Regions from separate parts of the Pseudanabaena sp. BC1403 genome, predicted to be linked through region 2. Evidence: riboswitches for the same ligand, from Rfam matches in the RefSeq annotation. Region 2 holds a riboswitch; the other holds the start of a gene.

Region 1 (6,237 bases), on a different contig from region 2:
AGCGTTGCGGCGCTTCGCGCCGCAACGCTAATCTTTGGCAAGTTAAATATAAGCATCCAAAAACCTGCACCTCTCGCTACGCAGGAGGTGCAGGTTTTTGGATGCTTAGCTACCTATTTAGGTAAGCCTGCTTCTAAGGCTGCTGCGACTACATAGTGGTTTTCGTCTTTTTGGAGCTTAGCAAGTAGTGGCTTGGCTCTGAGATTAGAAGAGAGACTGAGGGTGGTAGCGGCTCGCCAGCGATCGCGCCAAAACTCGGCACTAGCTAATTCGGTCAGTAAATCTAAGGCATCGGATTCATATGGGCTTTTTAGCAGACTACCTAAAGCTAAAATCGCCGTTTCTTTGACGGTTGGAGTCGGATCGAGCAGGGCTAGATTAATGGTGTTCAGCAAGATATCTGGGCGATCGCTATCCATCAAAATCGCCAGAATCGTTTGACGGGTGAGCCAGTTTTGATTACGTTCAAATAAATTTTGGAGAAATGGTATTGAGCGATCGCCAAATTCAAACAGCGTATTTGCAATCTCGGAGATCACGTTGTCATCCTTCTCTTGCTCTAATAGACTAATCAAAACTTGAAACGACTGTTCGGTGCGATGATTGCCTAAACCCATTACCGCAAAGCGCCGACATAAAAAATCAGTACTAATAGTTAGTCCTTGCAAAAATGGCACAACTTCGTCAGATGGGGCTTGTGACAACTCGTCAAGGGCTAACTTGCGATCATAAATCGAACCACTGCGAAATAACAACTCTAGTTGAGCCAAGCGATCGCTATCCATAAGTTAAATCCTTTAGTTCTACCTTAAAAATCTCATCAACGGGTTTCGATGCGATCGTCGATTCCCAAGAAATACCCTGCAAAAAGGTAGCCCCCACTGATGTCTCAACAACATCTACACCCCAATCACCAGTCTGCAAAGCGTCTGGTGAGTCACTGGTGGGAGGCGTGGTTTTGACACCGCCTAAGACTAAAATTTCTGGCAAAGATTGACGATCTAGCCCTTGACGGATACGTTGGTCGGCAAGAGCCTGAGCACAAAATTCGCCAATTTGCTTGGGCGAATTTTGGTCGTGATCGAACAAAATTTCGACAGTCCAATGGGGATGATTAACTAATCGCGTCTGGCAAGATGGGCGATCGCCTAAACCAAGCCGAAATACTTCAGCAAACTCTTCACGGCTAAGGGCTGGTGCTATGTTGGTTGAAACATCAAAGTTGTGGGAGAGCAGCATTCGCCCTTTAGCTGAATTACTCAAGATAGTCCTCAAGGTTTTTAGTGTAGCTATTGCCTATTTTACTTCCTTCCCAGTCAAGAAATAGCAGTGCGTGGCAAAGCCCCGCACTGCTATTTCTTGGTTTTGTATGTCTATTTCGGGAGTAGGGCAGAATCAAAACCAAAAGAATAGTTGTGGCGCTTTGCGCCACAACTATTCTTTTGGTTTTAAAGAGTAATAGTCAAGGCTTAATTGTCTTCCATTGGGTTACAGGTCTCATTGGTTTCCAGCCAAGAAAAGAGCCGATCGCTTCAGCACGACTAATCGAAATTTGGGTCAGCATCCCACCATATTTTTGTTGCCATTGAAATAATTTTTGTTCGCCCTCAAGGGTGACTACGTTAGCAACTAAGCGACCCTGCGATCGCAACTTTTCCCAGCAAGTCTCGAACAAATCGGGAACAGTCGCACCACCACCGATAAAGATTGCGTCAGGAGTGGGTAAACCTTGCAGCACTTCAGGAGCATTCCCTTCGATAATTTTGAGATTGGGAGTACCAAGAGCGATCGCGTTTTCAGCAATGAAATGGGTACGAGATTTTTCGATCGCGATCGCTTGGCAACGGGGATGACTTCGCATCCATTCAATCCCAATGGAACCACAACCAGCCCCCACATCCCAAAGCAATTCTCCAGCATTTGGGGCAAGAGTGGATAGCGTAATCGCTCTAACTTCCCGCTTAGTTAACTGTCCATCATGACAAAAAGCATCATCGGAAAGCCCTACCATCCGCGATAAAATTCTGGCTTCAGGATTGGGAATACATTCCACTGCGATCGCATTAAGATCGACAAATTCAGGAAAGCTTTGATATTGATTAGCAATCGTAGAAATAATTCGCTCTTTAGTTCCGTTTAGATGTTCTAAGACATTAATTTTGCTATTCCCGAAATGGCGATAGCAGAGCATATTTGCCACAATCTGCGGCGTTTCTTTTCCCGAACTCAGAATCAGCAGTTTAGCATTTGGATAAATATAAGACTGTAAAAGTGAAGCAGGACGACCGCACAGACTCAAGGTTTCTACTTCATTCAATGACCATCCTAATCGCGCACAAATCAAACTAAAAGTGGAAGGTGATGGAATAATCGAAATTTCTTCTATGGGAATTCTTTTTAATAAAGTAGTACCAATTCCAAACCAGAGCGGATCGCCACTGGCTAAGACACATACTAATTTGCCGCGATAATTGATGGTTTTCTGAATTGTTTCTTCGATCGGAGATGTCCAAACTAATCGCGATCGCTGATCTTCGGGAAGCATCGCTAAATGGCGATCGCCACCGACTAAAATTTCGGCGCTATCAATTAGCGATCGGGTGGCTGAGCTAAGTCCTGACAGTCCATCTTCACCAATACCAATTAATTTGAGCCATTTTTTATTACAAGTCATTGAGTTTGAATTAATTGAAGGAAGATAATTGATATTTTTTTTGCAGAATCATAAATGTAAGGATAGACAGCAATGCGACTTCATTAATACTACTAAATCATGGGTTTCCATAAAAAAAAGTACCGTAGCCGCACCCACAAATTGCAGAAGGTTTCCATAAAAAAATCTCAAATATCTAGATCAAAAACAACAACAAAACATTCCTCATCCTGCGAAGCTTTGTAAATCTATGAGTATTTGTAAACAAAAAACTACGAATTATTGTAGAGTCAGAAAGCTGTTCTAGTTTTAACGGGGATCAGCCGTTAAAAAAGTGAAATTAAGTAGATAATTTGTATTTGCTTAGTTTTAAAAATGGGGAAAGTTTGGTGAAAGTCCAACGCTGTACCGCAACTGTAAAAGTAGTCAAATTCTAAGCTGCTTAAAGTCAGGATGCCCGCTAGAACTAGTTGCATTGTCTATATCTGCGAGTTACAGAATATGAATTTATCGAAGCTTTTTGCATCAATCCAGTCTAAGGCGATCGCAATCTCGATCGGTTTTAGTCTCTTGGTTGTGGCTAGTCCCGCCTCAGCACACCACGCCATGGACGGCAAAATGCCCAGCACCTTTTTTGAAGGTTTGCTATCGGGCTTAGCCCACCCCGTGATTGGATTTGATCACCTTGCATTTATTGTTGCAGTTGGCTTATTTGCTGCACTTAAGCCCCAAGGTATTCTGATTCCAATTTCCTTCGTTTTATCGGCAATGCTCGGTACAGGAATTCATTTATTAGGTGTAACCTTACCAGTAGTGGAATTGGTCGTATCTGCATCAATTTTGTTGTTTGGGGTTTTGATGGCACTCAAGAATAGCCCTAACGTTTTGATGATGGTTGCGCTCTCCATAGTCGCAGGTTTATTTCACGGCTACGCATACGGCGAAGCGATTTTTGGCGCTCAAACCACAGCTTTAGTAGCTTATCTGTGTGGATTTACTGTAATTCAGTTAGTCATTTCAGGCGCAGCATTTTTTGTTGGTCAAAAAGTCCTGAAGGGCGATTTTGCTCAGGTTGCTCCTAACTTGAGATCGGCTGGATTGGTAATTTGTGGAATTGGTGGAGCATTCCTAGCTTCCAATATTTCATCTCTTATTCTTCCAGCCCCTAAGGGTTAGAGAAGTTTTTCCTTGACAAAAGTAGGGGCAATTCATGAATTGCCCCTACTTTTGATTCCCTACTTACAAAAGAGGGAGCTTTTAAATTTTTTAGAGAAAATTATGGCAGCAAAAATACCTGTAACTGTGATTACTGGATTCTTGGGCAGTGGTAAAACTACCCTCATAAGAGAACTGTTACAAAATAATCAAGGACGGCGCATTGCTGTACTTGTAAATGAATTTGGCGAGATTGGCATTGATGGCGATTTACTTCGTTCTTGTCGTGTGTGCGATGAAGATGGCAAGGAAATCACCCCAAATATTGTGGAATTGACCAACGGCTGTCTTTGCTGCACCGTGCAGGAGGAGTTTCTGCCAACCATGCAAGAATTATTGAAAAGACGCGATCGCATTGATTGCATCCTCATCGAAACCTCTGGTTTGGCTTTACCCAAGCCCTTAATTCAAGCCTTCCGTTGGCAAGAAATTCGCAATGGAGCAACTGTTGATGGCGTAATCGCAGTCGTAGATTGCGAAGCAGTAGCTAGTGGAAGATTAGTAACTGATATTGATGCGTTAAATTCTCAGCGTCTGGAAGATCCTAATCTCGATCATGAGACTCCGATTGAAGAACTATTTGAAGATCAGTTAGCCTGTGCGGATTTAGTTTTATTAACTAAAACAGATTTGGTCGATGCTGAAGCCCAGAACAAAGTACATTCATGGCTCAAACAAGAATTGCGTGATGGGGTTAAGGTTATTGCTTGTGATGAAGGCAAAGTTAGCTCTGAAATTCTGTTGGGTTTCAATGCGGCTGTTGAAGATGATCTTGATGCGCGTCCTAGTCATCACGATACTGAAGAAGAGCATGAGCATGATGATGATATTAATTCAATTAATATTGTTACAGATCAAGCTTTTGAGCCAACTCAGTTACTCGCCTCTCTCAAACAAGTGATCGCCGATCAAGAAATCTATCGCATCAAGGGTTTTGTAAACGTGCCGAATAAACCGATGCGCATGGTCTTACAAGGCGTAGGCGATCGCCTTGAAACTTCCTACGATCGCCTATGGACAAGTGATGAAACTCGCCAAACCCGCTTAGTATTCATCGGTCAAGCCTTAGAGCGATCGCAAATTGAAGCGGCGCTAAGTTTATAGACATTGTGAAGGCGCGTTGCGCCTTCACAATGTGATTATTTTTTTGGAATTTTCTCAATTGCAATCTACTACAGCTATTTGTCCCAGTCTCTTTAATGCTGCCACTGCCCAAGATGGCATTCTTTCGCGTATCCGTTTACCTGCGGGGCTGATTAGCTCTACACAATGCGAGGCACTTGTACAAGTTGTTAATCAATTTGGTAATGGCGAAATCCAAATTACTAACCGTGCGAATCTGCAAATCCGCACCAGTCACGCCCTGAGTTTGGAAATTCTCCAAGATCTGCAAGACTATGGGCTTGCATCCAGTGAGTCCAGCACTGACGGCTTGAGGAATATAATGGCTAGCCCTACCGCAGGCATTGATCCTCTTGCCAAAATCAATACAATTCCCTTTGTCAAACAATGGAATCTTTATTTAGTAAAGCATCCAGAATTAGGAATCCTATCTAATAAATTTAGTATCTGCTTTGATGGTGGCGAAACGATTAGCGTAGGCGATCGCCCTAATGATATCTGTTTTAAAGCCGTAGAAATTAATGGCGAGATTTACTTTAGCCTGCATTTAGGAATAGGCGATCGCGGTGATTCTCCATCGGCAGTAGGTAGATTAATTCACTCTAAACAGACTTTAGAGGTTCTTACCGCATTAACCGAAGTTTATCGCGTCTATACGGAACAAAAATTAAATCAAACCCATTCTTGCGCTCGTCCTCCTCGATCAAGAGAAATGATCGGGGCTTGGGGTGTAGAAAATTATTTGCAGCTTGTTGAAGAGAATTTGGGCTATTCATTAAAGCCTTTACCTCTATGCTCTCTCCCGCAAGAACGGAGTACAAGATTCGAGTATAAACATTTGGGTATTCATGCTCAAAGCCAATCAGGACTCGCTTATATTGGTGTGGCGATTCCATTGGGAAGATTAACTGCAATTCAATTTCAAGGATTAGGAGATTTGGCGAGACAATATGGTGGCGGCGCTCTGCGGTTAACTCCTTGGCAAAACATTCTGATTACAGATATTGCGGAGGCTCAAGTTGAACAGCTAACGCGAGAAATTAATGGCTTGGGCTTATCTATTTCTGCCAATCATCCCTATGCTGCGATCGCAGCTTGTTCTGGTTACATGGGCTGTAAAGCAGCTCATACGAATACACAAGTGGATGCTAAACAAGTTGCCGTTTATTTGGAAAGCTGCATCCAACTTGATCACCCAATTAATATCCATTTTTCAGGATGTGATAAGTCTTGTGCTCAGCACCATC
Region 2 (6,237 bases):
ATTTATTCTTGGCATACCTCTTTGTATAGGCAAAGTAAAGCTTCTAAGCATACCTTTAGCTAGATTCACACTTTGAAACACTTTGTTATATTTCTTTACATAAGGAATTCACACATAGGACAAAGCAATGAGCAACAGTTATAGAGTCGATGAGCGCGGTGTTCTCAACAATTTCGCAGTTGAGCCTAAGATGTATGTTGAAGAAACCCAAAAAGCTGGTTTTACACCTTACGCAGAATTGTTGAATGGAAGATTGGCGATGATTGGTTTTGTATCTTTGCTAATCCTTGAGTTTTCTACGGGGCATGGGTTGGTTTGGTGGCTTGCTAACGTATAAGCAATGACCGTTCCTAATCAAAATGTTTGAGATAAAGTAAAAACGATTATTCGACCCTACCTTTTGGTAGGGTTTTTTATTGCAAAAACCAAAAGAGAGTTGCGGCGCAAAGCGCCGCAATTCTCTTTTGGTTTTGAATTTATTACGAGAGAGTTTAGCCACACTTTCGGGAATTGGGATAAGTAGCTAAGCAAAGTTAAATTAAAAACCCGAACATCTGTACCGCCCGCTACGCGGACGGTACAGATGTTCGGGTTTTTAATTATGCTAATTTACTTAATAACCGATCGCAGATTTGCTGTAAGGTTCTCGCTTCATCATCTGAGATGTGGCTAGCAAAATACTCGGAAATCCCCTCTGCATAAACTATCCACATTTTTTGTTGCATTGCTAGACCTGATTCTGTTAAGACAGCATAAGTTCCCCGTCGATCATTGGGACAGGACTTGCGATAGAGAAAGCCTGCATTTTCAAGGCGATCAACAAGGCGGGTTAGATTGCTGCGACTTAATAGAACTTTTTCAGCTAACTCACTCAATCGCAAGGAGTAATCAGGAGCTTCTTTTAGTGTGAGCATTACGTCATACCATTCCAACGGCGGCAGCTCGGCTTGAGTGATTTTTTCGGCAATGCGATCAAGCAACTTGCTATGGACGGTCAAAAGCGATCGCCAAGCTAAATTTCGTAAAGGATCTAAGGCTAAATTAGTTGACATGTTAACAGTATGAGAAAAAATCGTTGCAATTGCAATTAAATATGCTAAATTAATATTAGTTGCAATTGCAATTAATGCAAATGCAACTATATTCAAATATTAATAACACTCTTGTCATGTTGCCTAAACTCAAACTGATTAGCCATATTCTTTGTCCCTATGTACAGCGATCGCTAATCACCGTCATCGAAAAGCAAATACCTTGCGATCGCGAATATATTGACCTTGGCAATAAACCAGACTGGTTTCTTAAAATTTCGCCACTCGGCAAAGTTCCTCTTCTACTCGTTGATGGCGAAGTCCTATTTGAATCTGCTGTAATTTGTGAATATCTTGATGAAATCACCCCAAATTCTCTACATCCACTAGATCCTTTAACAAAAGCTAAACATCGCTCTTGGATTGAGTTTGGATCAAATCTACTTGCAAAAATTGCGGGATTCTATGCGGCTAAAGACCAAGAGACTTTTGAAACAAAACGTTTGGATCTAATCGCAAATCTAGAAATCCTCGAAGCTCAATTAGATGCATCTCCATTTTTTGCTGGTGAAAAGTTTTCACTGATCGATGCAGTCTATGCGCCCATCTTCCGATACTTTGTCACCTTTGATCGCTATCAAAATTTTGGCTTTAGCGATCGGACTCCCAAGATTAATGCTTGGCGCAAAGCCTTGTTGGAAAGACCATCTGTACAACAAGCAGTTTCTGAAAACTATTACGATTTATTAGATGAGTTTCTCAAAAAGAGAAATAGTTTTTTAAGCGAGTTGATGAATTAGTAAGGTGGGCAATACCCACCCTACTAAATTCTTGTTCCCTCCCTTTTGCAAGGGGAGGGCTAGGGTGGGGTAAGTATTATCTAATGTATGTTTCTAAGGAAGGTTGAAACTCTTCCCAACGGCGGCTGACTTGCTCGTAACAGTCGGGTGGAAAGATTTTTAGATTTTGGAATAGATTTATTTCGAGATGCTGTTCCATTTTCATGAGCAGAACAAGTTCTTGGGCTGGGGCGTAGTTACCAACTGCATGTACAAGAACTGTGATCAATTCTTGATCGAGAGAAAAAGCTTGAATTGAAGTGATTAATTCTTGTTCAGCAATAAATTGGGATTTAAATGGAGTAACTTCTAAGCCTGTGTTACTGGGAGCGATCGCACTGCGATCAATATCACAAACTACGACTCCTCGACCATTCTGCAAAAAGCCTTGCCATGCCGAATAGCCGATCATCATTAGGTTTGCGTGAATAAAGCTTTTTTGCCAATAGCCAAAATTGCCTTGCCAGTCGCTATCTTTTAACTTCATCTATTACCTCGTAGATGTAGATTTATGGATTTGAAATGAGCTTCGGCGGGCGTTCTGACTCTTTCTGCTGATCAACAGAAAATCACAGTTGCGGGACAGCGTTGGATTTGCACCAATCTTTCCCCATTACTTTTAGTGACTGCTCCTCACTAAAACCGAAAGCTGAAGTAAAAGTATAACATTAGGACTTACATAGCCCTGCACTCAAGTGCGGGCTAAAAGCTCAAACCCGTTGAAACGGGTTAATTTAAACTATTCTGTAGTCCACTTCAGTGGACTTGAGCTTTGAGCCAAGAACTTGAGTTCTTGGTTTATTTGCGTAAGTCCTAACATCTATGGGGATTGGCGATTTTTCATAGGCTGGTTTAGACAAAAACACAAAATGGCTTTGTCATTTGGTACTTTTAAAACCCTTACTGGGTTTGGTTTTTAATTCGCAAAAGTGTTAGCACGCTTTCGTGAATTGGTATTGCATCCGCTATATTAGGATAGGCGGCATTTGATATGGCTCATCCTCATCCTAAAATCCGACTATGGATCTTGAACTTTCGCGATTTTATAAGGCTTGCAACCCGACGCATCCTCTTGATTCTAGTAATGAAGAGGATCGCAGCTATTATGTTGATCTCTCAACGGTGCGGGGTGAAAAGTTAATTGAAAGTTTATCTCGTAAGATTGTGAGGATTTCACCCGATGAGTCAACCTGTCAGTTATTTACAGGACATATCGGCTGCGGCAAATCGACAGAGCTTTTGCGGCTGAAGCATGAACTGACCGAGAAAAAGTTTCATGTCGCTTATTTTGAATGCGATCGCCAGTTAGAACTGAGTGATGTCGATGCGAGCGATATTTTGTTAGCGATCGCAGGACAACTCAGTAATGGGTTGGAAAAGGAAGGGATCAATATCATCCCAGAATATTTCAAGAAATTGTTTGGCGAACTGAAGGATATTTTGCAAACCAAGCTCGATCTGAGTGCAAACTTTAAGCTGTCAGTGGGGATTGCCGAGATTACGGCTCAAGCCAAGAATAGCCCGTCATTGCGTCGGCAAATGCGCGAAAGATTGGAATCACGCACCAATAGCATTATTACTTCCATTAATAAGGAGTTACTGGCTCCTGCAAAGGAAAGACTGCAAGCTGCTGGCAAGAAAGGCTTAGTAGTGATTGTGGATAATCTCGATCGCATTGAAAACCGCATCGATCTTAAAGAACAGTCAAGGGCGGGATATTTATTTGTCGAACGGGGCGATCAGTTGCGGGGTTTGGATTGCCATGTAGTTTATACGGTTCCATTGTTGCTAACTTTTTCTAATGATGCTGCGATCGTGACGAGTCGATTTGGAACCGATATTAAGACTTTGCCAATGGTTCCTGCAAGATTAAAGGACGGCAGTGAGTGTGAGGCAGGAATGGCGCTACTCAGACAAATTGTGATGGCGAGGGCATTCCCAAAGGTTAATTCCGTCCAACGAATTAATAGTGAATTTGTGAACAAAGTATTTGATTCACCTCAAACTCTCGATCGCTTATGTCAAGCTAGTGGTGGTCATGTTCGTAATTTATTTCGACTGCTATATGGTTGCCTAGAGCAGGACGATCCACCGATTACGTCTAAGTTGGTCGAGAGTATCATCGCTAAGGAGCGGAATAATAAAATCAAAACAATTACTGAAGATGAATGGGAACTAATTGCGAAAGTAAAACAGGATAAGAAGGTAAGAGGTGAGTCAGAGTATCAGACGCTGATCAAGAGCCAGTTTGTGTTTGAGTATGAATATCAAGGTGATAGTTGGTTTGATGTAAATCCAATTTTGGATGATTAGAGGAAAGTTCGATGAGCGATCGCACCGAAATAATTGCAGATAATAATCGCGATGCATTACGTCGATTGACGAGAATTGTGACGCGATCGCAGGGATTTTCATTGTCGATCGCTTTGTGTAACTATCGCGTATTGCAGGAGCGCGTATTGCAGGACTTGCGATCGCAATTAGCAGAAAACAACTTACCAGAAACTGCGATCGCCATACTTGAACTGAAACCTGATGCTAAGACTTTACTTGCACCGATTCAGGTATTGATGGGAGAGGTGAATCAATTGCCAGCCGAGCAGAAGCCCAAGGTATTAATGGTTTTGGGATTGGATGCGGTTACGGAAATCGAAGTGGTTTTGAAATCGGCGAATCGAGTACGCGAGGAATTTGCTAATTGTTTAGAATTTCCGATGCTACTGTGGCTGAACGATCGCACTCAGGATATTTTGACCCGAGAGGCGAGCGATCTGGCGAACTGGACGACAGCAGGGGCGATCGAGTTTCAGCTTGAGACAGACGAACTAAAGATACTGCTCCAAGAGTCAACGGAGGAGATGTTTGAGCTTTTTCTGAATCTTAGCAATCGTAAATCGCTACAAACTGCGATCGCAAGTGGTTTACAACAGTTTGAACTAAGAACTGCGGTGACAGAATTAGAAACAGAAAGTATTATCGATCTAGAACTGATGGCAAATCTCGATTTTGCTTTTGGTTGTATTGCTTTTACGGAATCGCAAATAAATCAGGCAAAGGAACTGTTTCAAAAGAGTTTAGGATTTTGGAAAGGTGGAAATCAGCTTAAACAAGCAATTTGCCTATTGCAGTTAGGGATGTGCGATCGCGCGATCGCTTTTCGTAGTCGCTTCAATAAAGAGCCATTTTATCGGACATCGCAGCAATATTTTACGCAAAGTATCACCATTTTTCGACAAATAGAACGCTGGGATCTCGTTGCCGAATATATTAATTTTTTGACAGTAACGGTAGAAGAGCTAGCAAGTTTAGAATTCTCTACCCTATCGCATCACAATCAAGTAAATGATAACTTGTGGGAGGAACTAGAATCCCTTGCTAATGAGGCATTAGTACTACATCAGACTTATCCCAATCAATTACGAGAGGCTAGCGATCGCGGTATTCTTGCCGCAGTCAGACTAGTTAATGCTGACTATGCATCTGCAAAACAGTTTGCCGAGTCAGCACTGGCTCTCTATCAGGATGCGGAATCTCTCAAACTCCCAAATCTACCATTTTCAGAACGCTATATCTATGGAAAATATGAGCTTTGGCTAGCCAAAGCCTTAGCAGGAATGGATGACAGACAAGGTGCGATCGCTAGATTAGAAGGGGTACGCGATCGCTGGCGACATCAGTATGACGCTAGGGTATATGTGGCAGTCTTGGAGGAATTGCGATCGCTCTATACATCGGCAGGACTATATCTCGAAGCCTTTGAAACGAAGCAACATCAGCGATCGGTGGAGCAGCAATATGGGCTACGTGCCTTTATTGGGGCAGGAACGCTAAATCCTAAAAGGGAAGCCAGTAATCCTGATATGTATGCTTCTGTATCGTTTAAGAATGATGGCATTGCTCAAGAGATTGAGGCTTCAGGTCGAATGCCAGATGTGCAGAACTTAGCCGATCGCATTGGTCAGGCGAGATTTCCCTTGACGGTGATTCATGGTGATTCAGGGGCGGGGAAAAGTTCGATCCTTAGTGGTGGCTTGGTTCCTGCGTTACGCACAAAGGGAACAATTGATGGGAGGAAGGTTTTAGTTTTTGCAATCAAAAATTATAAAGATTGGAGTGCGGAAGTCAAACGCAAGTTACAAAAGTATTTTGGCGATCGCCGTCCCGATCTCGATCCGATTCAGCATTTCAAGCACAATATTGATGAGAATTATTTGACAGTTTTAATATTCGATCAGTTTGAGGATTTCTTTTTTAAGAAGGAAGATTTTCGCGATCGCCTGCCGTTTTATAAGTTCCTCAAGGCTTGCTTGCATACGGATTTTGTGCGGGTGGTGTTGTCGCTGCGGGAGGACTATCTGCATTATTTG

The links. Region 2 has a riboswitch for cobalamin ahead of CQ839_RS04385 (hypothetical protein). Riboswitches for the same ligand answer to the same signal wherever they lie in the genome.
Region 1: linked by a shared signal. The riboswitch ahead of CQ839_RS07705 (HupE/UreJ family protein) and the one ahead of CQ839_RS04385 (hypothetical protein) in region 2 are both predicted to bind cobalamin.

Annotation. Positions count from the first base shown of each region.
Region 1 covers NZ_PDDM01000006.1:97,267-103,503, forward strand. Annotated here, with positions in the region: gene CQ839_RS07690 (HEAT repeat domain-containing protein) at 114-785, opposite strand; gene CQ839_RS07695 (DUF2656 domain-containing protein) at 778-1,263, opposite strand; gene cbiE (precorrin-6y C5,15-methyltransferase (decarboxylating) subunit CbiE) at 1,463-2,674, opposite strand; cobalamin riboswitch at 2,990-3,133, shown strand; gene CQ839_RS07705 (HupE/UreJ family protein) at 3,155-3,829, shown strand; gene cobW (cobalamin biosynthesis protein CobW) at 3,932-4,972, shown strand; gene cobG (precorrin-3B synthase) at 5,016-6,237, shown strand, end outside.
Region 2 covers NZ_PDDM01000003.1:120,260-126,496, forward strand. Annotated here, with positions in the region: gene CQ839_RS04370 (chlorophyll a/b-binding protein) at 128-337, shown strand; gene CQ839_RS04375 (MarR family winged helix-turn-helix transcriptional regulator) at 600-1,052, opposite strand; gene CQ839_RS04380 (glutathione S-transferase family protein) at 1,133-1,831, shown strand; gene CQ839_RS04385 (hypothetical protein) at 1,908-2,357, opposite strand; cobalamin riboswitch at 2,384-2,532, opposite strand; gene CQ839_RS04390 (P-loop NTPase fold protein) at 2,891-4,183, shown strand; gene CQ839_RS25620 (WD40 repeat domain-containing protein) at 4,195-6,237, shown strand, end outside.